Regions from separate parts of the Bradyrhizobium sp. NBAIM08 genome, predicted to be linked through region 1. Evidence: predicted binding sites of a transcription regulator. Region 1 holds the regulator's gene; the other holds the start of a gene.
What was found. The regulator PhoB, encoded in region 1, activates phosphate uptake and scavenging genes when phosphate is short. The targets are predictions, from matches to a motif close to TGTCATNNANCTGTCAT.

Region 1 (15,069 bases):
CAGCGCTTCCATGTCGACGCCGTAAGTCCTGCACAGCGCCCCGATCTCGCGCGCAAGATCCTGCTCGCCCGGCAGCGCGCGCAGCCAGTCGTGCAGGCGGTCGAATGCCGCTTGCTTCGCCGCGACACTGTTCGCATCGAGCCGCAGGGCGGAATTGCCGATCTGAATGTCGATCTGCTCGGCCTTGGCGATCACGGCCTCCAGCGCCGTCCACCACAATCGCCCGGTGCCGTCGGCAAAATCGCTCGTGACGTAGACTGCCAGCGGCGCGTCAAATTCGCGCAGCACCGGCAGCGCGTAATCCAGATTGTCGCGGTAACCGTCGTCGAGGGTGAAGGCGGCGAAGCGACGGTCGAACCGGCCCTGCACCAGCCGCTCATGCAGCTCGTCCATGCTGACGATGTCGATGTCGCGCGAGCGCAAATGGCACAGCGTGGCGCGCAGGAAGTCGGGGGTGACCTCGAGATGCCGGTTCGGCTGGAACGCGGCCTCGCGCGCCGGCCGCACATGGTGCAGCATGAAAATGGCGCCGACGCCCGACAAGAGCGGGCGCAACAGGTGGTGCGCCCCGCTGAGATAGAGTGCTCCCAGCCCGGCGCGGATGACGTTGTTACGCAGTTGTTTCATGACCGGGTGGGGGACTTTGGCATTCCGGCCTCAACTTACGGAAGAACCCTTGAAGAAAAAGTTATTCCGATTGTCCCACCCGGGCCTTGGGACCAGGGCCATTTCCGGTTTGACAGCCTGCCAAGGGTTTGTTTTGTCTCCGTTTCCAGAGGTCGGGTCGTCGAATGCAGAAGCTTTTCTCGTGGGCCAGCAAATGGTGGCCGGGGTTGATCCCCCTTGCCGTCATGTGGGGATTTGCGGCCTGGAATAATACCTTACCGGTCGAGGCTGATCTGTCGGCCCGCAGCTCGGCTGCGCTGAAGGACACCGTTCTGGACAAGACCCGGATCGCGGTCGACGGCCGCGACGTCAGCCTGGCCGCGGACGCCTTCTCCGAGGAGGGGCGCCGCGACGCAGTGATGGCGGTCGAAACCGTGCCCGGCGTGCGGCTGGTCGACGACCGGACGCGCCTCGTTCCCGAGGCCAAGCCCTTCGTCTGGAATGCCGAGCGCGACGTGGTGCGGGTGACGCTGTCGGGCTCCGCGCCGCTGCCATCGATGAGGGCCCGGCTGACCGAGGCGGCCCGCAAGGAAGTCGGCGGCGTCGAGGTCGCCGACCAGATGGGGCTGGCGCGCGGGGCGCCGCCCCGGTTCGAAGCCGCCGCGATGCTGCTGCTGGATCAAATCGGCAAGCTGAAGGACGGCAAGATCACGATCACCGACACCAACGTCAATCTGTCGGGCATGGCGCGCGAACTCGGCGGTCGTGAGGCGATCGCGGCTGCGCTGAAGAACCTGCCCGAGGGTTTTTCGATTGCGGCCAACGAGATCAAGGCGCCGCCCTACATCTTCCAGGCCTACAAGGATCCGGTGGCTGCGACGGTGACGCTGACCGGCTATGTTCCGGACAACAACGTCCACGCCGCGATCGGCACCAGCGCCTCGCGAAAGTTCTTCACCGAAAAGGTCGTCGACAATCTCAAGGCCAGCATCGGCGCCCCCGGCTCCTTCAGCACGGCTGTTATCGCCGCGCTCGGCGCGCTGTCGCGGCTGTCGACCGGCACGCTGGTCGTCTCCGACCGCGAGGTGAAGCTCTCGGGCGATGCGCTCTACGAGGGCGCCGCCAACGAGATCCGCGCAGGCCTCGGCAAGGACTTCCCGAAGAACTGGCAGTATAAGCCGGAGATCACGGTGAAGCCCGCCGCAGGCCCGGTCGACGGCACCGTGTGCCAGCAATTGTTCTCGGAGCTTCTGACCAAGGGCAAGATCCGCTTCGCGAACAGGCGCGCGGACATCGATCCTGACTCGGCCGGCATTCTCGATCGCCTCATCGAGACTGCGCTGCGCTGCCCCACCACCAATATCGAGGTCGTCGGACATACCGACGCCGATGGCGAGGATGCCTTCAACCAGGCCCTTTCGGAAAAGCGCGCGCAGGCGGTGATCGACTATCTGGTCAAGGCGGGCCTTCCTGCCAGCCGCTTCACCGCGGTCGGCCATGGCAGCACGCAGCCCGTCGCCGGCAACGACACCGATGAAGGCAAGGCGCAGAACCGCCGCATCGAATTTCTGGTGAGGTGACGATGCCTTATCTCGTCTCGTTCCATCTGGGCTGGCTGATCGGCTCGCTGCTGCTGGGCTTCTGCATGGGCTGGATCTCGGTGGTCCAGCGCGGCAACGGCACCTCGAAGGTGATTGCGCGGTGGCTCGCAGTGCTTGCCGCCGCCCTGGTCGCGGCCTCTCTCACCCATGTGGTCCCCGGTCGTTTCGGCTACTGGCTCGACCTCGGCCTGATCATGTTCGCCTGCTATCTCGTCGGCGGCACGATCGGAGCGTGGCTGCGCGATCGGGTGGTCTCGCGTACCGCGCCGCCAGCCGCTGTGTGATGTTGCTATGCACCCTCACGCGCGGGGCGGGGTGTGCTCCGCCGCGGCCTTTCGGCGCATTGGAAAACCGGGACCTGGCCGCTCCAGTCACCCCTCTTTCAACAGGCAGGCCGGCTCCATAGATTGACGTTGGCTTAAGGCGTGACGGAACATTGTGCGGCCGAAATCATCAAAACTTCATGGCCCCTGCGCAGGATCGCCTGGAGATTCGCGCCAAGCCTTGCCGACGAAAGCGCCAAATTCTGCACTGGGAGCTGCGACCCTGCCTAAAATATTGAAGGCACGTGTTTTTGTTCGAATTGGCGAATTCCACTTCGGCCGAAAACGCGCTAGTGGAGGGGCAGGGGGCATGCGCGATTCCGGCGCCGGCGGCGAGGGTTCGTTGAATGCCTGCGCGTCCGCCTGTCCGCCGGCCACCCTGGCCGCTGAAGCGTTGTTCGAGGTCTAGATGCTGGAAGCCATACGCAGGGCGACGACGTTTCTGCGCCAGAAGCAAGTCCTGCATAAGCTTGGAGTCGTGATCAGCATCGCGGTCATCGGCATCGCTTGCTACGTGCTCTACCACATGCTGCGCGGCATCGATTTCAACGAGGTCCTCGAAGCGATCAAGAGCACTGAGCCGAGCCAGATTGCGATGGCGGCGCTATTCGTCACTGCGGGCTATTTCACGCTGACCTTCTACGACCTCTTCGCCACGCGCGCGATCGGCCATGCCCATGTGCCCTATCGCATCAACGCGCTCGCGGCCTTCACCAGCTATTCGATCGGCCACAATGTCGGCGCCTCCGTCTTCACCGGCGGGGCGGTGCGCTACCGCATCTATTCGGCCTATGGGCTCAACGCGATCGACGTCGCAAAAATCTGCTTTCTCGCCGGCCTGACCTTCTGGCTGGGCAATGCCGCGGTGCTCGGCCTCGGCATCGCCTACCATCCGGAGGCGGCAGCCTCGATCGACCAGCTGCCGGTCTGGCTGAACCGGACACTGGCGCTGATGATCATCGTGGCGCTGATCGGTTACGTGATCTGGGTCTGGAGCCAGCCGCGGGTGGTCGGCCGCGGCCCTTGGACGGTGGTGCTGCCGGGCGGCCCGCTGACGCTGCTCCAGATCGCGATCGGCATCGTCGATCTCGGTTTCTGCGCGCTGGCGATGTATGTGCTGGTCCCCGACGAGCCCAATCTCGGCTTCGTGATGGTCGCGGTGATCTTCGTCTCGGCGACCCTGCTCGGCTTCGCCAGCCATTCACCCGGAGGCTTGGGGGTGTTCGATGCCGCCATGCTGGTCGGGCTCTGGCAGATGGACCGCGAGGAGCTGCTGGGCGGCATGCTCCTGTTCCGCGTCCTCTATTATCTGTCTCCGTTCGTCTTATCTGTAATCTTGCTGACGTTTCGAGAGGTTATAATCGGCGCCCGATCGAAGCGCTTGCAACAGGCGGCGCTCAAGCTGGACCCCGGCCCGGCGCCTGAAGCCGCCTATGTGAGAGAGCGCAGCGACAGCGGCGCCTGACCGGTGTCAGGTCCTTAAGGACAGTCCCCAGGAGAAGTCCGCCCCGATGGCGATCGACGCCCCCTCTTCTCCCTCCGCCCAGCCCTGGTCCGATCGGCTGCGGCACTCGACCATCATCCTGATCGCCGCGGCGCTGGCGCTGTCCGTCGTGGTCTCGCTCGGCGAATTGTCGGCGCTGCACGCTGCAATCGTGTTCCTCTGCATCGCGGCGGCTGCCTTGATCCCGTGGCGGCTGCACGATCCCGCCACCTCCCGCGACGACGTCAGACGCATCAACCCGGTCGAGAGCGCGGCGGTGGCCGCGGTGGTCGCCGGCATGCCGGATCCGGCGGTGCTGCTCGACCGGGCCGGCCGCGTCATCCACCTCAACGCCGCCGCCGCCCAGCTCGCGCCGGCGCTGCGCAAGAACGAGCTCGCCCAGTTCGCGCTGCGCTCGCCGGAGATCATCACCGCGCTGCGCGAGGCCATCGCGACCACCGAGCCGCGGCGCGCGACCTATCTCGATCATGTTCCGGTCGATCGCTGGATGGAGCTGATCATCACGCCGGTACCGGTGCCGACCAGCTTCGGCGGCGCCGACAAATGCATGCTGATGACCTTCCACGACCAGACGCCGCTGCGCCGGGTCGAGGAGATGCGCGCCGACTTCGTCGCCAATGCCAGCCACGAGCTGCGCACGCCGCTGGCGGCGCTGTCGGGCTTCATCGATACGCTCCAGGGCCAGGCCAAGGACGATCCCAAGGCGCGCGAGCGCTTCCTCGGCATCATGCACAACCAGGCCACGCGCATGGCGCGCCTGATCGACGATCTCTTGTCGCTGTCGCGGGTCGAGCTGTCGGCCCATGTCCGGCCCGACACCCTGGTCGATCTCGTCCCGATCATCCGTCAGGTCGCCGACGGGCTCGAGCCGCTGGCGCGCGAGCGTCAGGTCGAGGTGGACATCCACCTGCCGGAGCCGCCGGTGATGATCGCGGGGGACCGCGAGGAGCTGCTCCGCCTGTTCGAGAACCTGATCGAGAACGCGCTCAAATACGGCGCCTCCGGCGGGCGCGTCATCGTGTCGCTGACCTCGAGCGCCGCCGCTGACGGAACTCAGGAAATCCGGGTCATGGTCCGCGATTTCGGCCCGGGCATCGCGCCGGAGCACCTGCCGCGTCTGACGGAGCGCTTCTACCGGGTCGACGTCGGCGACAGCCGCTCGCAAGGCGGCACCGGGCTCGGGTTATCGTTGGTGAAACATATCCTTAACCGTCATCGCGGCCGCCTTTTGATCGAAAGCGTGCCCAGGCAGGGCGCCACTTTCACCGCCTGTTTTCCCCAGATCAAGACTCCGGCTTGATCGGAAACGCAAGCAATTTCAATTGCTTGGTTTCGTCATCCAACTGTCACGAAACCTTCGTAAAAGCACAGCCGACCGCCCCTAAAGCGGCGGCGCGGGGAGCGCGATCGGGCGCGGATGGCGCTTCGCTCCCCTGTATGGAGACCAGCATGAATTTCCTCAAAACCATGGTCGCTGCCGGCTTGGTCGCCGCATCGACGACGGTAGCCTTTGCGGCCGACATCACCGGTGCCGGCGCGACGTTCCCGTTCCCGATCTATTCGAAGTGGGCTGACGCCTACAAAAAGGAGACCGGCAACGGTCTGAACTACCAGTCGATCGGCTCGGGTGGTGGCATCAAGCAGATCCAGGCCAAGACCGTGACCTTCGGCGCCACCGACGCGCCGCTCAAGGCCGAGCAGCTCGAGAAGGACGGCCTCGTCCAGTGGCCGATGGTGATGGGTGCCATCGTCCCCGTCGTCAATATCGAGGGCGTGAAGCCGGGCGAGCTGGTTTTCGACGGCGAGACCCTGGCCAACATCTATCTCGGCAAGATCACCAAGTGGGACGATGCCGCGATCAAGAAGCTCAATCCCAGCGCGAAGCTGCCGTCAGAGGCCATCACCGTGGTCCGTCGTTCGGACGGCTCGGGCACCACCTTCAACTTCACCAACTATCTCTCCAAGGCCAGCGCGGACTGGAAGAGCAAGGTCGGCGAGGGCACCGCGGTCGAGTGGCCGGTCGGCGTCGGCGCCAAGGGCAACGAGGGTGTGTCGGGCAACATCAGCCAGACCAAGAACTCGATCGGCTATGTCGAATACGCCTATGCCAAGCAGAACAAGCTCACCCACACCGGTCTCGTCAACAAGGCCGGCAAGCCGGTGCAGCCGACCGTCGAGGCCTTCCAGGCGGCCGCCTCCAACGCCGATTGGTCCAAGGCTCCCGGCTATTACGTCATCCTGACCGAGCAGCCCGGCGAGAAGTCCTGGCCGATCACGGCGGCGACCTTCATCCTCATGCACAAGTCCGCCACCGACAAGGCGGCCGCGCAGGAAGCGATCAAGTTCTTCCGCTGGGCCTTCAAGAACGGCGGCAAGATGGCCGAGGAGCTCGACTACATTCCGATGCCGGACAGCGTCGTCCAGCAGATCGAGAAGACCTGGGCTGCCGAGATCAAGAGCTAAGGCGCTATATGTGTCCCGGACACGGTTCCGGGACGCTGCAAGATCTCCGCTCCGGATCGGCCTCCTGCCGCATCCGGAGCGCGCCACCAACAACAAGCGTAAATAAAACGGGTATAGGGGATCGGCGTGGCTGAGATGGCTGTTGAGAGCAATGTGATTGATGCTGCCGGTCCATATGATCGCGCCAAGGCCTTGAGCGCGTTCAAGCTCGGCGACGTCACCTTCTACTGGATCACGCGGTTGTCCGCGATCTCGGTGCTGCTGATCCTCGGCGGCATCATCATCTCGCTGATCGTCGGCGCCTTCCCGGCGATCCAGGAGTTCGGCATCTCCTTCCTGTGGACGCAGCGCTGGGCGCCCTCGGCCGATCCGCCGGTGCTCGGCGCGCTCGGGCCGATCTACGGCACGCTCGTCACCTCCTTCATCGCGATGCTGATCGCCATTCCCGTCGGTCTCGGCATTGCGATCTTCCTCACCGAGCTCTGCCCGCAATGGCTGCGGCGCCCGATCGGCATGGCGGTTGAGCTGCTCGCCGGCATCCCCTCGATCATCTACGGCATGTGGGGCTTCTTCGTGCTCGGCCCGTTCCTGGCCAACACCTTCCAGCCTTTCATGATCAGGGTGTTCGACGGCGTCCCCGTGCTGGGCGCGATCTTCGCAGGGCCCCCGTCCTATCTCAGCCTGTTCAACGCCGCGCTGATCCTCGCCATCATGGTGCTGCCCTTCATCACCTCGATTTCGGTCGACGTGTTCAAGACGGTGCCGCCGGTGCTGAAGGAAGCCGCCTACGGCGTCGGCTGCACCACCTGGGAGGTCGTCCGCAGCGTGGTGATCCCCTACACCCGCGTCGGCATCATCGGAGGCGTCATGCTGGCGCTGGGCCGGGCGCTCGGCGAGACCATGGCGGTGACCTTCATCATCGGCAACTCGTTCCGGATCTCCTCGTCGATCTTCGCGCCGGGCACGACGATTTCGGCGGCGATCGCCTCCGAATTTGCCGAGAGCGACGGCCTGCACCAGTCCGGCCTGATCCTGCTCGGCCTCCTGCTGTTCGTGCTGACGTTCTTCGTGCTCGCTGCCGCCCGTTTGATGCTGCTGCGCCTCGAAACCAAGGCCGGGAAGTGAAGCCATGAACCCGATCTATTCGCGCCGCCGCCGCTGGGACATCGTCATTCGCGGCCTCTGCATCGCAGCCGCCGCCTTCGGCGTCACCTGGCTCGCGCTGATCCTGGTCACGCTGCTCTACAACGGCCTGGCCGGGCTCAACCTCCAGGTCTTCACAGCTGACACGCCGCCGCCCGGATCGACCGAGGGCGGCCTGCGCAACGCCATCGTCGGCTCGTTGATCATGACCGTGATCGGCGTCGGCATCGGCGCGCCGCTCGGCCTGTTCGCCGGCACCTATCTCGCCGAGTACGGCCGCAACGACAAGCTGACCTCGGTGATCCGCTTCATCAACGACATTCTCCTGTCGGCACCCTCGATCATCATCGGCCTCTTCATCTATGGCGCGGTGGTGGTGCCGATGCGCGGCTTCTCGGCGATTGCGGGCGCGCTGGCGCTTGCCGTCATCGTGATCCCGGTCGTCGTGCGCACCACCGAAGACATGCTACTGCTGGTGCCGAATCCGTTGCGCGAAGCTGCCAGCGCGCTCGGCCTGCCGCGCTCGCTGGTGATCAAGCGCATCGCCTATCGTGCCGCGCGCTCCGGCCTCATCACCGGCGTGCTGCTGGCGACCGCCCGCGTCGCCGGCGAGACCGCTCCGCTGTTGTTCACGGCGCTGTCGAACCAGTTCTTCAGCCTCGGCCTGAACAAGACGATGGCGAACCTGCCTGTCACCATCAACAACTTCGTGCAGAGCCCCTACGAGTATTGGAAGCAACTCGCCTGGAGCGGCGCGCTGTTGATCACCCTGACCGTGCTTGCCCTTAACATTGGCGCGCGCATCCTTGGCGCCGAGAGGACTGCAAAATGAGTGAAATGTCTGTTTCCGTCAGCGCACCGTCCGTTCATCCCGGCTCGCAGCCCCTGCCCGAGGCGCCCGCCAAGGTCACGGCGCGCAACCTCAACTTCTACTACGGCGACCACCACGCGCTGAAGAACATCAACCTGGCGCTCGGCACCAACCGCGTCACGGCGTTCATCGGCCCGTCCGGCTGCGGCAAGTCCACCCTGCTGCGCATCTTCAACCGGATGTACGATCTCTATCCGGGCCAGCGCGCCGACGGTCAGCTGTTGCTCGACCATACCAACATCCTCGACCCCAAGCTCGACCTCAACCTGCTCCGCGCCCGGGTCGGCATGGTGTTCCAGAAGCCGACGCCGTTCCCGATGACGATCTACGAGAACATCGCCTTCGGCATTCGTCTCTATGAGAAGATCTCCAAGTCCGAGATGGACGACCGCGTCGAGAAGGCGCTGCGCGGTGGCGCGCTGTGGAACGAGGTCAAGGACAAGCTCAATGCCTCCGGCCTGTCGCTCTCCGGCGGCCAGCAGCAGCGCCTCTGCATCGCCCGCACCGTCGCGGTGCGGCCCGAGGTGATCCTGTTTGACGAGCCCTGCTCGGCGCTCGACCCGATCTCGACCGCCAAGGTCGAGGAGCTGATCCAGGAATTGTCCGAGAACTACACGATCGCGATCGTCACCCACAACATGCAGCAGGCGGCGCGCGTTTCCGACAAGACCGCCTTCATGTATCTCGGCGAGTTGATCGAGTTCGACGACACCAGCAAGATCTTCACGTCGCCGAGCGATCGGCGCACGCAGGATTACATCACCGGCCGGTTCGGCTGAGGAGACGGAACATGGGTTCTGAACATACCGTAAAGGCTTTCGACAGCGACCTTCAGGAGCTCACCCGCCTGGTCGCCGAGATGGGCGGCATCGCCGAGCGCATGATCGTCGATTCCGTCGACGCGCTGATCCGCCGCGACGTCGCGCTCGGCCAGCGCGTCGTCGCCACCGACGTCGAGCTCGACGCGCTGCAGAAGCGCATCGAGGAGCGCGCCGTGCTCACCATCGCCCGCCGCCAGCCGATGGCCGTCGACCTGCGCGAGATCGTCGGCGCGATGCGCGTTGCGACCGATCTCGAGCGCATCGGCGATCTCGCCAAGAACATGGGCAAGCGCGTCGCGGCGCTGGAGACGGATTTCCATCCGCTCAAGCTGTTCCGCGGCCTGGAGCACATGACCGACCTCGTGCAGCAGCAGGTCAAGTCGGTGCTGGACGCCTATGCCGCGCACGACCTGCCGGCGGCGATGGCGGTGTGGAAGGGCGACGAAGAAGTCGACGCCATCTGCACCTCGCTGTTCCGCGAGCTCCTCACCTACATGATGGAGGATCCGCGCAACATCTCGTTCTGCATCCACCTGATGTTCTGTGCCAAGAACATCGAGCGGATCGGCGACCACGCCACCAACATCGCCGAGACCGTGTTCTACATGATCGAGGGCCAGGCGATCACCGACAAGCGGCCGAAGGGCGACATGACGACCTTCGCCACGACGGTGCCGAACACCTGACGACTTAAGGAGCTACGACCACATGGGCGCACGCATTATGGTGGTTGAGGACGAGGAAGCTCTCACCGAGCTTCTTCGCTACAACCTCGAAGGCGACGGCTATGACGTCGAGACGGTGATGCGCGGCGATGACGCCGACACCCGCCTCAAGGAGCACATTCCCGATCTGATCGTGCTCGACTGGATGCTGCCGGGCCTGTCAGGCATCGAGCTGTGCCGGCGGCTTCGGACCCGCCCCGAGACCAAGCAGCTGCCGATCATCATGCTCACCGCGCGCGGCGAGGAGAGCGAACGGGTGCGCGGGCTCGCGACCGGCGCGGATGATTATATCGTCAAGCCGTTCTCGGTGCCGGAGCTGCTTGCGCGCGTGAAGGGCCTGCTCAGGCGTGCGAGTCCCGAGCGCCTCGCCACCGTGCTCGCCTATGGCGATATCGAGCTCGACCGCGACAAGCGCCGCGTGGCGCGCTCGGGCCGGCCGATCGATCTCGGTCCGACCGAATATCGCCTGCTGGAGTTCTTCCTGGAGCATCCCGGCCGCGTGTTCTCGCGCGAGCAGCTGCTCGACAGCGTCTGGGGCCGCGACATCTACATCGACGAGCGCACCGTCGACGTCCATATCGGCCGCCTGCGCAAGCTGCTCAACCTTGGCCGCGAGCAGGACCCGATCCGCACCGTCCGCGGCGCCGGCTACGCGCTGGACGATCGCTTCGCGAAGGCTGAGCAGACGTAAGGCGCCAGCGACAGCTGGTTTGGCGAACTGCGGCGCCGATCTCGGCCGTCATCCCGGGGCGCGCGCAGCGCCAGCCCGGGATCTCAGCGCGAGCGCTTGCGCTGTTCGCGATTAGCCACAGGACGTGGTTTGGCGAAGACTCGGAGTGACCATCTCGCGCAACGATTGCGCCCCGCGGTTACGGATCCCCGCCTTCGCGGGGATGACACCGAGCGATTGGGAGCCGTCATCGTGTGACGGCTGCAGTCTTGGCGATCAAGCTTGGCGATCAAAGCTTGGCGATCAGGGAATTCCGCAAGCTCACCGCGTGCCCGGTTTCGGTGCTGCGCGACGGCGATCCGCTGCGGGCTGATAGGCCACGCGCGAATGCTGGGCACAATAGGGCAGGCCGGAGAGCGCCTTGCCGCCGCAGAAGAAGAAATCCGGGCTCGAGGGATCGCCGACCGGCCAGTGGCAGGTCGCCTCGTTCAATTCCAGCAGCGACAGCCGCTGGCTCATCGGCACCACGTTGTCGTAGGTAACCGGCTCGGCTTCCAACTCGACCTCGAAGGCCTGCGCCAACGCGGTGTTGCCGCGCGCGACGGGGCGGGTCACCCGCATCATATGCTGCGCGGGCCGTGCCTTGCGCGGCCGCGGCGCTGCCGATGAAGGGCTCTTGGCGCGGCCGGACAGGCCGAGCCGGTGCACCTTGCCGATCACGGCATTGCGGGTCACATTGCCGAGCTCCGCCGCGATCTGGCTGGCCGAAAGTCCGGCCTCCCAGAGCTTCTTCAGCTGCTCGACGCGATCATCGGACCAGGTCAAAACCGTCATTGCACCCTTTCCCTCGCTGCGCGCCTGCCATCCTGGGGCCTTCGCAGCGAATGCTTTAGCCTTGAAAAACCCGTGCCGTCAGAATCCCTTAAGGCTCGCCGGGCGCGCTCAAGCCGCCCGAACGTTTACGCCGGTACATGAGGACTTCTGGGATCAGAACTGCTGCACGAGATGTCGTATCTGACAGTCCAAACGCTACAATATGGCGTGACTCCCGCGCAAGAGTCCGCCGACTCGCTTCCACATGTTCCGTGGTGAAAAACCCGCAAAATCGGCACCGCAAGACTACGGAATCAGCGTTTCGCGAGGCTTTCCGGGCGGCATTGACACCCGTCTTGCCAGGCATAAGATAGTGCCACGTGCCGCCCTTAAAAGGCGGCACGTTTCGTTTTCCGGGGCCGGTCGATGGTGCGTCGCGCAATGCATGCCTCACGCCGTCCGCAACATTCAAGTGACGTCATGACTAACAGCGCAGCGCCGCATTTGCTCCCCGTTTTCGCCAGGGCCGACCTCGGTTTCGAGCGCGGCGAAGGCTGCTGGCTGATCGCGACCAACGGCGATCGCTATCTCGATTTCACCTCGGGTGTCGCGGTGAATGCGCTCGGCCATGTCCATCCCGCGCTGGTCAAGGCGTTGCAGGAGCAGGCGACCAAGCTCTGGCACATGTCGAACCTGTTCCAGAGCCCTGACGGCGAGAAGCTCGCAAGCCGCCTCTGCAATGAGAGCTTTGCGGACTTCGTGTTCTTCTGCAATTCCGGCGCCGAGGCGCTGGAAGGCGTGATCAAGCTGGTGCGCCACCATCACTTCTCCAAGGGGCATCCGGAGCGTTACCGCATGATCACCTTCGAGGGTGCCTTCCATGGCCGCACGCTGGCGACGCTCGCCGCCACCGGCTCTGCGAAATATCTCGAGGGCTTCGGTCCGCCGATGGACGGCTTCGATCAGGTGCCGCACGGCGACCTCGACGCCGTGAAGAAGGCGATTGGTCCGCACACCGCCGGCATTCTCATCGAGCCGATCCAGGGCGAGGGTGGCGTTCGTTCTGCACCTCACGCCTTCCTGAGGGCGCTGCGCGAACTCTGTAACGAGCGCGGCCTGTTGCTCGCCTTCGACGAGGTGCAGACCGGCATGGGCCGCACCGGCGAGCTCTTTGCCTACAAGCGCACCGGCGTCACACCGGATGTGATGTCGCTCGCCAAGGCGCTCGGCGGCGGCTTTCCGATCGGCGCGGTGCTGGCGACCGCGGACGCGGCGGCCGGCATGGGGCCCGGCTCGCACGGCTCGACCTTCGGCGGCAATCCGCTCGCGATCTCGGCTGCCAATGCCATGCTCGACGTCATGCTCAAGCCCGGCTTCTTCGACCACGTGCAGAAGATGTCGCTGCTGCTCAAGCAGAAGCTTGCCTCCGTGATCGATCGTCATCCTGATGTCGTCAGCGAGGTGCGCGGCGAGGGCCTGCTGATCGGCATCAAGGCGGTGGTGCCCTCGGGCGATCTCGTCGCGGCGCTGCGCGCCGAAAAGCTGCTCACCGTCGGGGCCGGCGACAATGTCGTGCGCTTCCTGCCGCCCCTGATCGTCACGGAAGCGGAGATCGAGGACAGCGTCGGCCGGTTAGAGCGCGCCTGCGCTGCGATCTCCTCCAGCCAGACCAAGCGGGCGGCAAGCTGATGAGCACGACGCCCAACAAAGCTCCCAAGCACTTCCTGGACATCAACGAGCTGCCGCTCTCGGAGCTCAAGAGCATGCTCGCCGCCTCTTCGGCGATGAAGGCGAAGCAGAAGGCGCAGCAGCCGGTCAGGCCGCTCGAAGGCAAGACGCTGGCGATGATCTTCGAGCGTCCCTCGACCCGCACCCGCGTCTCGTTCGACGTCGGCATGCGCCAGCTCGGCGGCGAGGCGATCATGCTCACCGGCGCCGAGATGCAGCTCGGCCGCGGCGAGACCATCGCCGACACCGCGCGGGTTCTGTCGCGCTATGTCGACGCCATCATGATCCGCATCCTCAACCATGATGCGCTGCTGGAGCTTGCGGCCAACGCCACCGTGCCCGTCATCAACGGCCTGACGCGGCGTTCGCATCCCTGCCAGGTGATGGCCGACCTCATGACCTATGAGGAACATCGCGGCCCGATCGAGGGCAAGACGGTGGCTTGGACCGGCGACGACAACAATGTGCTGGCGTCCTGGGCCCATGCCGCCGAGCGCTTCAAATTCCAGCTCAATGTCGCAACGCCGCCGGAGCTCGCACCGAAAAAGGCCATGCGCGACTGGATCAAGGCGACGGGCGCGCCGATCGTGCTCGGCACCGATCCGGAAGCCGCCGTGCGCGGCGCCGATTGCGTCGTCACCGACACCTGGGTGTCGATGGGCGACAAGGAGGGCGAGCACCGCCACAACGTGCTCAAGCCCTACCAGGTCAATGCCAAGCTGATGTCGCTGGCCAAGGCGGACGCATTGTTCATGCATTGCCTGCCGGCCCATCGCGGCGAGGAGGTCACCGACGAGGTGATCGACGGGCCGCAATCGGTCGTGTTCGACGAGGCCGAAAACCGCCTGCACGCGCAGAAGGGCATCTTGGCCTGGTGCTTCGACGCGGTGAAGTAGCCTTCTTGTAGCCCGGATGAAGCGCAGCGAAATCCGGGGTTCTCAACGCGTGGAAAGACCCCCCGGATTGCGCTGCGCTCCATCCGGGCTACGCACTCGTCGTTCCGCGGACGACGGAATGCGGGCGTGCCTCTTTCAATTTGCATCGAACGACCCCAGATAAAGCGCCATGGTTTCCCAGTCTCCTGACATGAACACCGGGCCTGAAGGCCCGGTTCGCGCGCCATCATCGGTTCCGATCGATGACGCCGTGCTGCCTTACGAGGTCGACGCGCTTGACGTGCGCGGGCGCCTGGTGCGGCTTGGCCCCGCGCTCGACGACATCCTCACCAAGCACGATTATCCCGCAGCCGTGGGCAAGCTGCTCGGCGAGGCCATCGTGCTGACGACGCTGCTCGGCTCGACGCTGAAATTCGAGGGCCGCTTCATTCTTCAGGCCCAGACCGACGGTCCGGTGTCGTTCCTGGTGGTCGACTACAAGGCCCCGGACCGCCTGCGCGCCTATGCGCGCTTTGACGCCTCGCGCCTGGGCACGGCCAAGGATTCCGGCACGCTGCTCGGGCGCGGCCATCTTGCCATGACCATCGACCAGGGCCCCGACATGAGCCGTTACCAGGGCCTGGTTGCGCTCGACGGCGGCAGCCTGGAAGACGCCGCCCACGAATATTTCCTGCGCTCCGAGCAGATCCCGACGCGCGTGCGCCTCGCGGTCGGCGAGGAGTGGCGCTCGAGCGACGGCGGCAAGCATCGCTGGCGCGCCGGCGGCATGCTGATGCAATTTCTGCCGAAGGCGCCGGAGCGCGCGCGGCAGGCGGACTTGCATCCCGGCGATGCGCCCGACGGCACCGAGGTGCACAGCGTCGCGGAAGACGATGCCTGGGTCGAGGCACGCTCGCTGATCGAGA
Region 2 (15,069 bases), on a different contig from region 1:
GATGACCGTCTCCGCCGTTCGCACGAGGCTCGGGCCAAGGCGCGAGCAGGAGGTCGCGGAGATCCTGCTGCGGGAGGCGCGGGTGATCGAGCAGGCGATCGGGGGGTGAAGCGCGGACGGCGCCTCTTCGCCTCTCCCGCTTGCGGGGAGAGGCCGGATATTTGCGCAGCAAATTCCGGGTGAGGGGGAGCCTCCGCGAGTCCAGCTGCCATCATCTTCGTGGAGAGAGCCCCTCACCCCAACCCTCTCCCCGTAAGAACGGGGCGAGGGAGCGCACCGCCGGCGCGGCTGGAGCTCGCTTCAAACCCAGCGCTGTCAATGGGCTGACGTACCGCTCCGTTTTGTGGCACAACGGCCGCCATCGCCGACCGATCAACGAGGCCACGCATGCCCGCGCCGAAACCGCCTGCCTTCGAGACCCTGAGCCTGCATGCGGGCCAGCATCCGGATCCCACGACCGGCGCCCGGGCGGTGCCGATCTACCAGACCACGTCCTACGTGTTCCAGGATTCCGATCACGCCGCCGCGCTGTTCAATCTGGAGCGCGCCGGCCACATCTATACGCGCATCTCCAATCCGACCACCGGCGTGCTGGAGGAGCGGCTTGCGGCGCTGGAAGGCGGCGTCGGCGCGATCTGCACGGCGAGCGGCCAGGCGGCGCTGCACCTCGCCATCGCCACGCTGCTCAATGCCGGCGACCACATCGTGGCGTCGAGCTCGCTCTATGGCGGCACCATCAATTTGTTGGCGCACACGCTGCCCCGCTTCGGCATCACCACGACGTTTGTGAAACCACGCGATCTCGACGCATTCCGGGCGGCGATCAAACCGAACACGAAGCTCGTGATCGGCGAGACCATCGGCAACCCCGGCCTCGAGGTGCTCGACATCCCGAAGGTTGCGGCGATCGCGCATGAGGCCAAGATTCCGCTTCTGATCGACAACACCTTCGCCACGCCCTATCTCAGCCGTCCGATCGAGCTCGGCGCCGACATCGTGATGCATTCGGCGACCAAATGGATCGGCGGCCACGGCATCGCGATCGGCGGCGCCATCGTCGACGGCGGCCGCTTCGACTGGCGCTCCTCCGGCAAGTTCGGCGTGCTGACCGAGCCCTATGGCGGCTATCACGGCATCGTCTTCGACGAGCAGTTCGGCACCGCCGCTTTCATCATGCGCGCCCGCACGGAAGGCCTGCGCGATTTCGGCGCCTGCCTGTCGCCGACCAACGCGTTCCAGCTGCTCCAGGGCGTCGAGACGCTCGGCGTGCGCATGGACCGGCATATGCAGAACACGCATCTGGTGCTGGAGGCGCTGAAGTCCAACAAGGCCGTGGACTGGGTGCTGCACCCGTCGCTCGAGGATCATACGGACTACCAGCTTGCCAAGACGCTGCTGCCGCGCGGTGCCGGCTCGATCGTCTCCTTCGGCATCAAGGGCGGCCGGCCTGCCGGACGCAAGTTCATCGAGAGCTTACGCATGATCAGCCATCTCGCCAATGTCGGCGACGCCAAGACGCTGGTGATCCATCCGGCCTCGACCACGCATCAGCAGATGGACGCCGAGCAGCTCAAGGCGGCCGGCATCGGCGAAGAGCTGGTGCGGCTCTCGGTCGGCATCGAGACCGCAAGCGACATCATCGACGACCTCAACCAAGCGCTGCGCATCTCGCAAAAGGCCTGACACCATGAAGCTCTCCGTCAACGGCACCGATGTGCTTGTCGCAACCGGTGGCCGCGACTTCGACAAGTCCCTGCCCGCGGTCGTCTTCATCCACGGCGCCGGCTTCGACCATGCGACCTGGGCGTTGCATACGCGCTGGTTCGCCCATCACGGCTTTGCCGTGCTGGCGCCCGACCTGCCCGGCCACGGCCGCTCTACTGGGCCTTCGCTCGGCAGCATCGCCGAGATGGCCGACTGGACGGCGGCGCTGCTCGATGCGGCGGGCGCCGCAAAGGCGCATCTGATCGGTCACTCCATGGGCTCGCTGATCTCGCTGGAGACCGCCGCGCGACATCCCGACAAGGTGTCAGCGCTGAGCCTGATCGGCACCGCCGCGACCATGACGGTGGGTCCGGATCTGTTGAAAGCCGCCGAAGCCAACTCGCAGGATGCCAACGACATGGTCTCGATCTGGGGCCTCGGCTTCAACGCGGAGCTCGGCGGCAGCCTGGCGCCGGGCCTGTGGATGCATGGCGGCGCGCAGGCGGTGCTCAGGGCATGCGAGCCGGGCGTGCTGTTCAGGGATCTGTCGGCCTGCAACTCCTATACGAATGCGCTTGCCGCTGCGGCGACCGTGAAGGTGCCGACGACGCTCATCCTCGGCGAGCGGGACATGATGACGCCGGCGAAGGCCGGCAAGGCGCTCGCCGCGGCGATCCCGCATGCAAAGACCGTCGTGGTGCCCGGCGCCGGCCACATGATCATGGCCGAGCGGCCGGACGAGCTGCTGGCGGCGCTGAGGAACTAAAGTTGTCTACGCATGATCTTTCCGGAAAACCGCTTCGCACTTTTCCGGATCATGCTTTAGGCGGATCAATCTTCCGTCTTGCGCGTTGCGGTCAGACATCCCTCTCACTCAAGAAGGGAACTGGACCATGCCGAGACAGGAAGTCATTCGCAAAGCCAGGCAAGACAAGCGCGCCGGCAAGTCGGCCAGCACGCAGGCCGGCGAATTCGTCAAGGACGAGATCGACAGGATCCGGAAAGGCAAGCACGGCGCACGCTCGACCAAGCAGGCCATCGCGATCGGCCTCTCCGAAGCGCGTCGCGCCGGTGTCGATCTGCCGCCACCGCGCAAGGGAAGCACTAAGAAGTCGACGCGCCGTAGTGCCAAGTACGCTTACGAGGTCGGCCAGGGCAAACGCACGCCGAAGCGGAGGCCAAAAGTATCGCGCGCCGCCACGAACGCTCTGAAGAAGGAACCGCGATCGACCGCATCGCGCAGTGCGCTGTCGAAACAGGCCAAGCGAGCCGCAAGCCGCCGAAGCGCAGCGTCCCGTTCAGCCGCCGCGCGCAAGGCAAGCCACACCAAGGGTGCCAAGGTGCGCTCCGCCGCCGCGAAGAAGGCGGCGCGCACCAGGGCGCGCCGCCAGAGCTGATCAGCTCAGGCGGCGTCAGGCGGATTCATCTGGCGCGGTCAGAAGTGGTCGGCACCACATCGCGGGCGTCTGTGGGGTGGGCAAAGCGAGGCGTGCCCACGATTCTTCGCCGCGTTGGGCAGGTCGTGGGCACGGCGCAAATGCGCCTTTGCCCACCCTACGATTCCGTCGATCGTGGAAAGAGACGGCTCACTCACCACATCGTCGCGGCGGCGCGCTCCGGCCAGATGCGGTCGTATTCCGCGCCGCCGACTTTGTTGTCGCTCATCTCCGCAAGAATCTGCCCCGGTGTCGGCAGCGTCTTCGGATCGACGCGCTTGTCGGGATTCCAGAGATCGGCGCGGACGATGGCGCGGGCGCACTGGAAGTAGATCTCGTCCACGTTCATCACCATGACGCTACGCGGCGCCTTACCCTCGACCTTGAACGAGGCCAGCAGCTCCGGATCGATCGACAGATGCGCGCGGCCGTTGGCCCGCACCGCATTGCCCGAGCCGGGGATCAGGAACATCAGCGACACGCGCGGGTCGCGCACGATATTGCGCAAGGAATCGACCCGGTTGTTGCCGCGGCGGTCGGGCAGCATCAGCGTCTTGGGGTCGTGGATGCGGACAAAGCCGGGCAGATCGCCGCGCGGCGAGCAGTCGATGCCTTCGGGCCCGATGGTGGCGAGCGCGGCGAACGGCGCCTTCTCGATGAAGATGCGGTAGAGCGGGGTGACGTGGTCGGCAACTTTGACGGTCGAGGCATCGTTCGTGACGCCGTAGATGGCCTCCAGCTGCTCGACCGTTTCAATCACCGTCATTCCACTCTCTCCGTGTTATTGCCCGCAACTAATCTTGCCAGCCTTGCTTCCTGATCACGCGCACGAGCTGGCGGCTGTGATAGTCGGCGCTGCCGGCATTGAGGATGGTGACATCGGCGTGTGCCGAGGCGTCATCGACGCTGCGCGACAGCCGCTCGGCGATGTCGCCATCGCTTTTCCGGGCGCGCGCGGCAAGCCGCTGCGCCAATACGTCCGGCGGCGCCGTGATCGCGACCACCACGACGTTGGCATAGGCCCGGCGCAAGGCAGCGATCACGGTGCGTGAGACGTTGGCAACGATGGTGCGGCCCGCGCGGACGTCGTCGTTGATCTCGAGCGGCAGTGCATAGGAATGCCCATGCGCCTCCCAGTGCACGGCAAAGTCGCCGTGCTCGCACGCGCGGCGGAATTCGTCGGGACTGACCGCGATATTGTCTTCATCGACCGAGGACGCACGCGTCACGATGCGGCGCGGGAAGACGATGTCGGGATCGTCGCTGCAAGCCGCCTGGGCTAGCCGCAGCAAGGTATCCTTGCCGGCGCCGCTGGGGCCGACCACGAGCACGAGCCGGCCGGGGCCGATCGCACCCGTCTCGCCTTCGCCCGTGGCCGCCATCTCGCTCATGCGACGCGGTGTCCTTCGCGCCAGACGCTGCGGACCACGGGAACGTGGCCTGCGACATGGACGCGGATCAGATCGGCGCGCTTGCCGGTCGCGACCTCGCCGCGGTCGGTGAGGCCGACCGCTTCGGCGGGCGCTTTCGTCACGGTGCGGACCGCGGCCGGAAGGCTGATCGCGGGCACATGCTCGGGCAATTGCAACGCGGCCATCAAAAGGCTCGACGGAATGTAATCCGACGACAGGATGTCGAGCAGGCCCTCGCGGGCGAGATCGACCGCGGCGATGTTGCCGGAGTGCGAGCCGCCGCGCACCACGTTCGGCGCGCCCATCAGGATGTCGATGCCGGCCTGGTGCAGGCCGCGCGCGGCCTCCAGCGTGGTCGGGAATTCCGCGACCGAGACGCGGTCGCGCACGGCGTCCGCGACGTTCTCCTCGGTGGTGTCGTCGTGGCTCGCCAGCGGAATGTTGTACTGATGCGCCAGCGCCACGATCTCGCGCATGTTGGCCGCGGCGTAGAGCCTTTGATATTCGAACCGCTTTGCGAACAGCTCGTCGAGCTCGGCATCGGTCTTGCCGCCGCCCTTGCCGCGGTAATAGTCGCGCAGCTTGACCTCGTCGCGAAACTGGCGTTGGCCCGGCGTGTGGTCCATCAGCGACATCAGCTTGACGTCGGGACGGTCGATCAGCTCCTTGGCCTCCTCGACCACGCTCGGCATCGGGATCTCGCAGCGCAGATGCAGGAAGTGATCGGCGCGCAGCAGGTTGGCCTCGCGCGCGGTGGTGATCGCGGCGGCGAGCACGCCGGCGCGGCCATCGACCTCCTCAGCGCCGTCCTCGCGCCAGACCCGGAGCGAATCGAACACGGTGGTGATGCCCGAGGTCGCAAGCTGGCCGTCATAGGAGATGACGGCGGCGACAGGATTCCAGAACACTTTTGGCCGCGGCACGTAATGCGCCTCGAGATGGTCGGTGTGGAGTTCGATCAGGCCGGGCATGATCAGATCGCCGCCGGCATCCTCGGCACCCGCGGGCGCCCTCCCCTCGCCGATCTCCGCAATGCGGCCGTCGGCAAGCGCGAGCCAGCCCTGCTCGATCACCCGGTCAGCCAGCACGATCCTGGCGTTGGCGATCACGGATTCCTTCTTCATTTCCCCATTCCTTCAGGCCGCGGCGGCAAAGCCGGTGACGTCGACGATGCGGTCGGCAATCAAATGACGGATTTCGTCGTCATGGACAATGGCGACCATGGCGACGCCCTGACGTTTCTTTTCAGCGACCAGCTCGACCACCACGGCGCGATTGGCCGCATCGAGCGAGGCGGTCGGCTCGTCCAGCAGAAGGATCGGCAGGTCGGAGATGAAGCCACGGGCGATGTTCACGCGCTGCTGCTCGCCGCCGGAGAAGGTCGCGGGGGGAAGCTGCCAGAGCCGTTCGGGGATGTTGAGACGATGCAGCAGCTCGCCGGCGCGCGCCTGTGCGTCTGCCCGGCTCATGCCATTCGCGATCAGCGGCTCCGCGACGACGTCGATGGTGGCGACGCGCGGCACCGCGCGCAGGAACTGGCTGACATAGCCGATGGTGGAGCGGCGGATGTTGAGCACCTGGCGTGGCTCGGCGGTGGCAAGATCGACCACTTTGCCGCGATGGCGGATGCCGATGCAGCCGCTATCGCAGCGATAATTGCCGAAGATCATCTTCAGGATGGACGACTTGCCGGCGCCCGACGGCCCCGACAGCACGACGCACTCGCCTGGATTGACCTGGAAGGTCACGCCACGCACGACAGGCAGCTCGATGCCGCCCTGCAGGTGCATCGTAAAGGTCTTGCCGGCGTCAGTGATGTCGATCATGGCGGTCATTGGAAAGCTCATATCGTAAAGTTCATGGCGGCAGGATCGAGGAGACGAGGAGCTGGGTATAGGGCTCGCGCGGGTCGTCGAGCACCTGGTCCGTGAGACCGGTCTCGATGACGCGGCCGCCTTTCATCACCATCACGCGGTGCGACAAGAGGCGCGCCACCGCGAGATCGTGGGTGACGATGATGACGGCGAGGTTCAGCTCGGCGACGAGGCTGCGCAAGAGATCGAGCAGGCGCGCCTGCACCGATACGTCAAGGCCGCCGGTCGGCTCGTCCATGAACACGAGCCGCGGCTCGGTAACGAGGTTGCGGGCGATCTGGAGGCGCTGGCGCATGCCGCCGGAATAGGTGCGCGGCGCATCGTCGATGCGCGCGACGTCGATCTCGACGCGCGTCAGCCAATCCGACGCGGTCTCACGGATGCGGCCGTAGTGATTCCACCCGACCGCCATCAGCCGCTCGCCGACATTGGCGCCGGCCGAGACTGCCATGCGCAGGCCCTGCGCGGGGTCTTGATGCACAAAGCCCCAATCGGTGCGGAACAGGAAGCGGCGCTCGGCCTCGCCGAGCGTCGTGAGATCGCGGGTGACGCCATCACGCATCCGATAGGACACATGGCCTGCACTCGGCGCGAGCTGGCCCGACAGCATTTGCAGCAGCGTCGACTTGCCCGAGCCGGATTCGCCGACGATCGCCAACACCTCGCCGGGATAGAGCGAGAACGACACGTCGCGACAGGCATTGATGCGGCCGAACGACTTGCTGAGGGATTTTGCGACCAGCAGCGGCTCGTCGTTCTCGACCAGATTCTGATCAGCCATTCGCGGCCTCCTGCGCCTTATCCTTGTACGGCGCGGCACTGAGGCTGCCGTGATGGCCGGCGGCCTGGCGGCCCTCGCAATAATCGGTATCCGAGCACACGAACATGCGCCCGCCCTTGTCGTCGGTCACGATCTCGTCGAGATAGGAATTCTCCGCGCCACAGAGCGCGCAGGGCGCGTTGAAGCGGTAGGGCTCGAACGGGTGATCCTCGAAATCGAGCGACACCACTTGCGTGTAGGGCGGGATGGCGTAGATGCGCTTCTCGCGGCCGGCGCCGAACAATTGCAGCGCCGGGGAATTGTCCATCTTGGGATTGTCGAATTTCGGCGTCGGTGACGGGTCCATCACATAGCGCGCGTTGACCTTCACCGGGTAGGCATAGGCCGTGGCGATGTGGCCGAAGCGTGCGATGTCCTCGTAGAGCTTCACATGCATCAGGCCGTATTCGGCGAGCGCGTGCATGCGCCGCGTCTCGGTCTCGCGCGGCTCGAGGAAGCGCAACGGCTCGGGGATCGGCACCTGATAGACCAGCACCTGGTTCTCGTTCAGCGCCGTCTCGGGGATGCGGTGACGGGTCTGGATCACGGTAGCCTCGTCCGTCGCCGTCGTGGTCGCAACGCCCGCGGTCTTGGCGAAGAATTTGCGGATCGAGATCGCGTTGGTGGTGTCGTCGGAGCCCTGGTCGATCACCTTCAGCACGTCCTGCGGCCCCAGGATCGCGGCCGTGACCTGCACGCCGCCGGTGCCCCAGCCATAGGGCATCGGCATTTCCCGGCTGGCGAACGGCACCTGATAGCCGGGGATGGCGATCGCCTTCAGGATCGCGCGGCGGATCATGCGCTTGGTCTGCTCGTCGAGATAGGCGAAATTGTAGGCGGGCGCGTTCATTCCGCGGCCTCCTTCATGGCATCGGGCGCATTGGCATCGGCAAACTCTTGCCGCAACTTTCGGAGCAGGCCGAGCTCGGACTGGAAGTCGACATAGTGCGGCAGCTTTAGGTGCTCGACGAAGCCGGTCGCCTGCACATTGTCCGAATGCGACATCACGAACTCCTCGTCCTGCGCCGGTGCGAGCGCCTCCTCGCCGAGCTCACGGGCGCGCAATGCGCGGTCGACCAGCGCCATCGACATGGTCTTGCGTTCGCTCTGGCCGAAGGCGAGGCCATAGCCGCGGGTGAAGCACGGCGCCTCGGTCGCCGAGCCCTTGAACTGGTTGACCATCTGGCACTCGGTCAGCTCGATCGCACCGAGCGGCACGGCGAAGCCGACGTCTTCCGCGACGAATTCGACCTCGACCTCGCCGAAGCGGATCTCGCCGACGAAGGGATGGTTGCGGCCGTAGCCGCGCTGGGTGGAATAGCCCATCGCGAGCAGAAAGCCTTCGTCACCGCGCGCGAGGTTTTGCAGGCGCAAATCACGGTCCGCGGGGAAATTCAGCGGCTCGCGGGTGAGATCGCCGACGCTGGCACCGTCCTCGGCTTCCGGCGATGATTCGATCAGCCCGTCGCGCCCGAGAATGTCTGTCACGCGCGGCGTCGGCGCGGTGGAGGCTTCGGCCGCAGCTGGCCTCTCCGGCACAAAACCTTGGGCGAGCGATGGATCGAGCAGGCGGTGCGTGTAGTCGAAGGTCGGCCCCAGGATCTGGCCGCCGGGAATGTCCTTGAAGGTCGCCGACACCCGCCGCTGCACCCGCATGGTGCCGGTGTCGACCGGCTCGCTGGCACCGAAGCGCGGCAGCGTGGCGCGGAAGGCGCGAACCAGGAAGATCGCCTCGATCAAATCGCCGCGCGCCTGCTTGATCGCAAGCGACGCGAGCTCGCGGTCATAGAGCGAGCCTTCGCTCATGACGCGATCGACGGCCAGGCCGAGCTGCTCCGAGATCTGGTCGAGCGTGATTTCCGCAACGCTCTGGTCGCCGCGCCGCTTATGCGCGAGCAGGCGATGGGCGTTCTCGATGGCGCGTTCGCCGCCTTTGACTGCGACATACATGCTTCTAGCTTCCCTTGCTCACGACGCGCGTGGTGCGGGGGATCGCGACCACGGCGTCATCGGCGACCAGCACCACATCGATGCCGCGCGGAAACAGCGCTTCGTTCATATTCAGGCGCTCGAACAGGTCGAACGGCTTGATCGACGCTTGCAGCGTGGCGACCCCGTCGATGCCGGGGCCGCGCAGCTCGAAGCTGCGCCCGGAGGCGAGGCTGTCGACCTGGATGATGACCGTGGTCGACCGGTCCGGATACTCGCTGGTGCCGAGCGCGAAGGATTCGAACGAAGGCAAGGCGCCGCCGTCACTGATGAGCGCGAACGAAGCAACCGACGAATCCTGCACAACCGGCGCTCCGGTGTGGAACTTCAGCCACTTCGTCACGTCCGCGCTTTCCGCCATCCGTGCGTCGAGCCAGAGCGGCGTGTCGTGGTCGAACAGCGTCAGCGCGATCGCGGCGGTGCCTCGCATCATCGGCCCTGGCGCCCCCGCCATCGGCACGATGCGCTGGACCGAGCCCGGCCGCGCCATGGCGTCCATGACCGAGCGAAATGTCGATTGCGCCGACAGCACCTTGTCGGCGAAACCCGGCGGCAGTTCCGCAATCGTGGTCATGATCTCACCCCTCACCGCGCACCATGGTGTAGAAATCAACCTTCGTTGCGGCGGCCGCTGCCGCCGCCTGCTTGCGCCTGACCATAAGCTGCTCGCGCAACGGCGCGATAACGTCGCGCTCCACCGCTCCGCCGAAATCGCGGGACTGCACCAGCGCATCGCACAGCGCGATCAGACGCGCCTTCTCACCGTCGCGGCCGAGCGTGTAGCCGAACCCGACCTCGCCGCTCGCAAGCCGCACCGCGGCGCGCGACACCGTCGCTTCGCCGAGATTGAACGGCGCGCCGTCGCCGCCGACCCGGCCGCGCAGCATGACGAGGCCGTTCTCGGGCGTGCGCAGATCCTGATGGTCCGGGAGGGCCAAGTTGCGGAGGCGAGCGGCGATCTCGCCCGCCTCCGCGTGCGCCAGCACCGCCATTGCGGCCTTGCGCTGGGCTTGCTGGTCGTTGTGCTGGGTCACCTGGTCCATCGAACCTTCTACAGAACTTGCCGCACCGAAGTTGTCTATAATAATAGACAACTTCATACGGACGCGCCATGACTGTTTCGTGACAATGCTGTGATTTCTGGAGTAGGTTTCCCGCGACATGAGCATGCAGGACACAGCCTCCTCGGGCGTCGCGCTATGGCGCCTCGTGGCCGATGGCATCGAGCGCGGCATCGCCGACGGCCGCTTTGCGGCCGGCGACAAATTGCCGGGCGAGATGGAGATCGCCGAAACCTATCGCGTCAACCGCCACACCGTGCGGCGCGCGCTGGCAGCGCTTGCCGAGCGCGGCCTGGTGCGCGCCGAGCGCGGCAGCGGAACCTATGTCGAGGCGCAGAAGCTCGCTTATCCCCTGCGCTCGCGCACGCGCTTCTCCGAGATCGTCGGCGCCGATGGCCGCGAGCCGCATGGCCGGCTGATCGAGGCGACCGATGACGTCGCGACGCGCGAGCTCGCACGGGAGCTGGGCCTTAAGACCGGCGCGCCCCTGGTGCGGATCGAGGCGATTCGCCTCGCCGACCGCACGCCGATCTGTGTTTCCACCACCTGGCTCTCGGCTGAGCTGTTCCCGGATGCAGGCGCCGTGTTCGCGGCAACGCGCTCGATGACGAAGCTGCTGGAGCATTTCGGCGTCCGCGATTATCGCCGTGGCGCAACGAGAATCACCGCGGGGATTGTCGACGCGAGCGACGCCGCACGGCTCGACCTGGCGCTGGGGCGGCCGATCCTGGTGGTCGACGCCACCGACCACGATCTCACGGGCAAGCCGCTGGTGACGAAGCACTCGCGCTTTGCGGCAGAGCGGGTGGAGTTTTTGGTGGAGAACGCTTAGATCAGAGCGTTTTCCAGCGAAGCCTGCCCTCGGACTTGATCCGGGGTGGAAACGATTTGCGTCGAGAAAACGCGTCAAAACAAAAATCAGAGCTCCGTTCCGATCCAATCGGAACGGATAAGACTGCAGCACGACGTTAGGCGACCGTCCGCTTGCCGATGATCGCGAAGCGCAGCTTGCCGGAAATCCAGTCGATCGACGATACAGTTACCAGGATCAGCAGGATCAGAAACGTTACCTTCTGCCATTCCAGCACCCGGATCTGTTCGGCAAGCTGAAGGCCAATGCCGCCAGCGCCAACGATTCCGATGATCGTCGCCGATCGCGTATTCGACTCGAAATAGTAGAGCACCTGGCTCAGCAAGACCGGGAACACCTGCGGCAGCAATCCGAAGCGGACGCTGTGGAGATGGTTGCCGCCCGATGACCGAACGCCTTCCGCGGGGTTCTTCTCGGCGACCTCGATCGCTTCCGAGAACAGCTTGCCGAACGTTCCGAAATCGCTGCAGATCACGGCCAGGATGCCGGCAAACGGCCCCAGCCCCACGACGCCGACCCAGATCAGTGCCCAGATCAAAGTGTCGACTCCACGGATGGTATCGAGGCCACGACGCGTCAATAGGCGGATGATCCGGTTTGCAACCACGTTGCGCGCCGCGAGCAGGGATACCGGCAGCGCGAGCAGCGCGCCGCCCAGGGTGCCGAGAAACGCGATCGACACCGTCTCTCCGAGCGCATGCAGATATTTCAGAACCTCCGCCCAAGAACCCGGGTTGGGCGGCAACATGAGCTGGACGAATTCGCCCAGCCTGACCATGCCCAGGGAGAGCCGATTAAAGGGAATATCGAGCTGGACGATCCCGAACAGGAACAGCCCGACCGTCCCGCCGACGAGTATTGCGATCCTTCCCCGCTGCCACCAATCGGTCCGGAAGACGTCGGGATACCGATGGGCAATGCCGGCCCGGTTTTCAAAACTGAAGGAGCTCATCGGGTGCTTCCCTCCAGCCCGAGCAGGCGGTGTCGCAACCGTTCCGTCAGGAAGTCGATCAACATGACGGTAAGGACGATGAGCAGCAGGATGGCGCTGACGTCGGTGAAGTAGAACTTGCGAACCGCCTCGATCAGATCCTGGCCGATCCCGCCGGCGCCGACGAAGCCCATCACGGCCGCGCCACGCACGTTGATCTCGAACCTGAGCAAGGCATAGCTCACGAAGTTCGAGAGGACCTGAGGCAACGCGCCGAACCGAACAACCTGAACCCAGCTGCCCCCGCTTGCCGCCACCCCTTCGACCGGCTTGCTGTCGATGTTCTCGACAACCTCGGCGAATTGCTTGCCCAACGCTCCGGCGGTATGGATTGCAATCGCCAGAACGCCCGGCAGCGGCCCGAGACCAAAGGCCAGCACGAAGATCAGGGCAAACACGATCTCCGGCACGGTCCTGAAAAACTCCAGAACGCGCCGGGTGACGAAAACAGTCGTTCCTGATTTCACGAGATTGGCCGAGGCGAGGAAGCAAAGCGCGAAACCGCACAGCGCACCCGAGAGGGTGCCCATATAGGCTATCAGCAACGTATCCCCGAGAAGCCGTGCCCAGCGCGGCAATCCCCACAGCCAGTCCGCCAAATCGCTCCATGCGGTCGCGAACGAAAATTTGGGTGCGATGCTGACGAAATAGGCCGGGAAGCGCCAGAAGTTCTCGACAAAATTTCCGAGACTGACCTCGCCCATCCAGCCCGCGGCAATGGCAACGGCGATCAGGACGGCGGCACCGAGCCATACGCGCCGGCGCTTGGCGGCAATTGCAGCGGCATAGCGATCGCCAAGCTCACGCAGCCTGGCTTCCGGAAATTCGGGAACTGCTGTTCGCATGGGATGTTCGGAAGAGCCGACGGGCAGATCTTGCAATCTGCCCGCCTTGTCCAACCCTTCGTTTCCCTCAGGATTTCTGCTTACGAATGCTGTCGACAAACTTGGTCAGTTCGATCACGGCCTCATACGCCTTGTGGTCGACCTCGACGTAGGGCAATTGCTTCCCCTCATAGATCTTGTCGAAAGCCGCCTTGTCCTTCACCGCAATTTCCAGCACGGCTTTCTTGATCGCCGCCTTGAGGTCGTCAGGCAGGCTGCTGAGATAGGCCATCGGCGAGTTCACGATCTGCTCGGACTTCATGATGATCTTGAAATCAGCGGCCTTCGCCATGCCCTTCCGTTCCATCCGGAGCAGGTTCGATTCCTTCTCGTCGTTCCACCAGTTGAACGCCGCGTCGCAGGTGCCCTGGGAAAGCCCGATCACCGCGTTTTCATGGCTCCCCGAATAGACCACCTTGGCGAAGAACTTTTCCGGGTCGATGCCCATCTTGTTCATCGCGAAACGCGGCACGTTGTTGCCGGAAGTCGAATTGGGATCGACGAGGCAGAGGTTCTTGCCTTGCAGGTCCTTAATGTCCTTGTAGCTCGAATCGCTTTTGACATAGAGAACCGAGTAATAGCCTTTGGTGCCGTCGCCGTTCACCTCCATCGCGAACGGTTCGACCTTCGCGCCAATGATGTAGGCACGCGCGTAGGACGCCGGGCCGTACATCGCAATGTGAATGTTTCCTGCACGCTGACCTTCGATCACCGCGGCGTAGTCGTTGGCGATGCGCAGCGTGACCTTGGTTCCAAGCTCGCGGGACAGGTACTCCGTCAGAGGCGTCCAGCGGTTGGTGGTGCCGGAGGCATTCTCGTCGGGGACTTTTGCGAAGATCAACTCAGGATATTTTGCCTTCCAGTCCTGCGCCGCAGCGGCTGAAACTGAAAATGCCAGGGCCGCAGCGGCAACGATCGTACGACGGTCTATCATGACGTCTCCCATTTCAAGGTTATGAAACTGTCGAGTTCCGGCTCTACGACCAGGCTCGATTTAAAGAAGCAGCGATCAGGCCACGGCAACCGTGCGGAGGGCAGGAACTGCCGTGCCGACCGATGCATCCGCGGGCGCAACATCCATGACTTCATTCGCCTCGAGATCGTACAGCTCGCGCGCGATATGATCGGTCAAGGCCGCCGGCGCGCCGTCGAACACCACCCGCCCCGCGGCCATCCCGATCAGGCGGTCGCAATAGCTGCGGGCGAGATCGAGCGAATGCAGGTTGCAGAGCACGGTGATACCGAAATGCTTGTTGATGCGCAGAAGCGCATCCATCACGATCTTGGTGTTGCGGGGATCGAGCGAGGCGATCGGCTCGTCGGCAAGGATAATGTCGGGCTGCTGAACCAGCGCCCGCGCGATCGCCACGCGCTGCTGCTGACCGCCCGAGAGCTGGTCGGCGCGCTGGGCCGCGATGGCAGCCATGTCGAACTGCTCGAGCGCCGACATCGCGATGGCCTTGTCTTCTTCGGGCCAAAGCTGCAGCAGCGACCGCCATGTCGGCACCGTCGACAGCCGCCCCATCAGCACATTGGTGAGGACGTCGAGCCGGCCGACGAGGTTGAACTGCTGAAAAATCATCGCCGACCGCGCACGCCACTGCCGCAGCTCCTTGCCGCGCAGCGCGGTGACGTCGACGCCTTCGAACAGGATGCGGCCTTCGGAGGGCTCGATGAGGCGGTTGATGGACCGCAGCAATGTCGACTTGCCGGCGCCGGATCGCCCGATCACCCCGACGAAGCCGCCAGGGGAAACTTGAAACGAAGCATCGTCCACAGCGGCCTTCGCGCCGAAGCGACACGTCAGGCCTTCAACCACCAGCATCGAGGGGCTCCAGAGTAGCTGGAGCCAACCGCTAACGCCCGTGGTTAACACTTGTGTGACAAGGCTGCTGCAGTGCGGCCATCCTACGCACGTCATCCCCTGTCATCTCATTGTCACGACACCGTCATCCGGCCGCTCGAAGAAAGACTCCCGCCCTCGCACTTCGGATGCAACATGGCCAAAGCTCTTTCGGTTCAGCCGA

Region 2: the regulator PhoB is predicted to act here: its motif matches at 10,347-10,363, upstream of phnF (phosphonate metabolism transcriptional regulator PhnF).

What each region holds. Positions count from the first base shown of each region.
Region 1 is NZ_JADYVR010000009.1:183,250-198,318, reverse strand. It holds gene I6F37_RS27935 (polysaccharide deacetylase family protein) at 1-627, opposite strand, end outside; gene I6F37_RS27930 (OmpA family protein) at 792-2,186, shown strand; gene I6F37_RS27925 (hypothetical protein) at 2,189-2,491, shown strand; gene I6F37_RS27920 (lysylphosphatidylglycerol synthase domain-containing protein) at 2,940-3,995, shown strand; gene I6F37_RS27915 (ATP-binding protein) at 4,042-5,334, shown strand; gene pstS (phosphate ABC transporter substrate-binding protein PstS) at 5,484-6,497, shown strand; gene pstC (phosphate ABC transporter permease subunit PstC) at 6,633-7,622, shown strand; gene pstA (phosphate ABC transporter permease PstA) at 7,627-8,472, shown strand; gene pstB (phosphate ABC transporter ATP-binding protein PstB) at 8,469-9,290, shown strand; gene phoU (phosphate signaling complex protein PhoU) at 9,302-10,018, shown strand; gene phoB (phosphate regulon transcriptional regulator PhoB) at 10,041-10,748, shown strand; gene I6F37_RS27880 (GcrA family cell cycle regulator) at 11,049-11,561, opposite strand; gene I6F37_RS27875 (aspartate aminotransferase family protein) at 12,021-13,229, shown strand; gene argF (ornithine carbamoyltransferase) at 13,229-14,164, shown strand; gene I6F37_RS27865 (Hsp33 family molecular chaperone) at 14,334-15,069, shown strand, end outside.
Region 2 is NZ_JADYVR010000004.1:346,140-361,208, forward strand. It holds gene I6F37_RS16325 (IclR family transcriptional regulator) at 1-109, shown strand, start outside; gene I6F37_RS16330 (O-acetylhomoserine aminocarboxypropyltransferase) at 388-1,683, shown strand; gene I6F37_RS16335 (alpha/beta fold hydrolase) at 1,688-2,470, shown strand; gene I6F37_RS16340 (DUF6496 domain-containing protein) at 2,598-3,101, shown strand; gene I6F37_RS16345 (pyridoxamine 5'-phosphate oxidase family protein) at 3,295-3,906, opposite strand; gene phnN (phosphonate metabolism protein/1,5-bisphosphokinase (PRPP-forming) PhnN) at 3,935-4,531, opposite strand; gene I6F37_RS16355 (alpha-D-ribose 1-methylphosphonate 5-triphosphate diphosphatase) at 4,528-5,676, opposite strand; gene phnL (phosphonate C-P lyase system protein PhnL) at 5,689-6,387, opposite strand; gene phnK (phosphonate C-P lyase system protein PhnK) at 6,410-7,207, opposite strand; gene I6F37_RS16370 (alpha-D-ribose 1-methylphosphonate 5-phosphate C-P-lyase PhnJ) at 7,200-8,096, opposite strand; gene I6F37_RS16375 (carbon-phosphorus lyase complex subunit PhnI) at 8,093-9,196, opposite strand; gene phnH (phosphonate C-P lyase system protein PhnH) at 9,201-9,809, opposite strand; gene phnG (phosphonate C-P lyase system protein PhnG) at 9,814-10,278, opposite strand; gene phnF (phosphonate metabolism transcriptional regulator PhnF) at 10,397-11,128, shown strand; gene phnE (phosphonate ABC transporter, permease protein PhnE) at 11,265-12,119, opposite strand; gene phnE (phosphonate ABC transporter, permease protein PhnE) at 12,116-13,003, opposite strand; gene phnD (phosphonate ABC transporter substrate-binding protein) at 13,071-13,976, opposite strand; gene phnC (phosphonate ABC transporter ATP-binding protein) at 14,052-14,867, opposite strand; gene I6F37_RS16415 (chloramphenicol acetyltransferase) at 15,042-15,069, shown strand, end outside.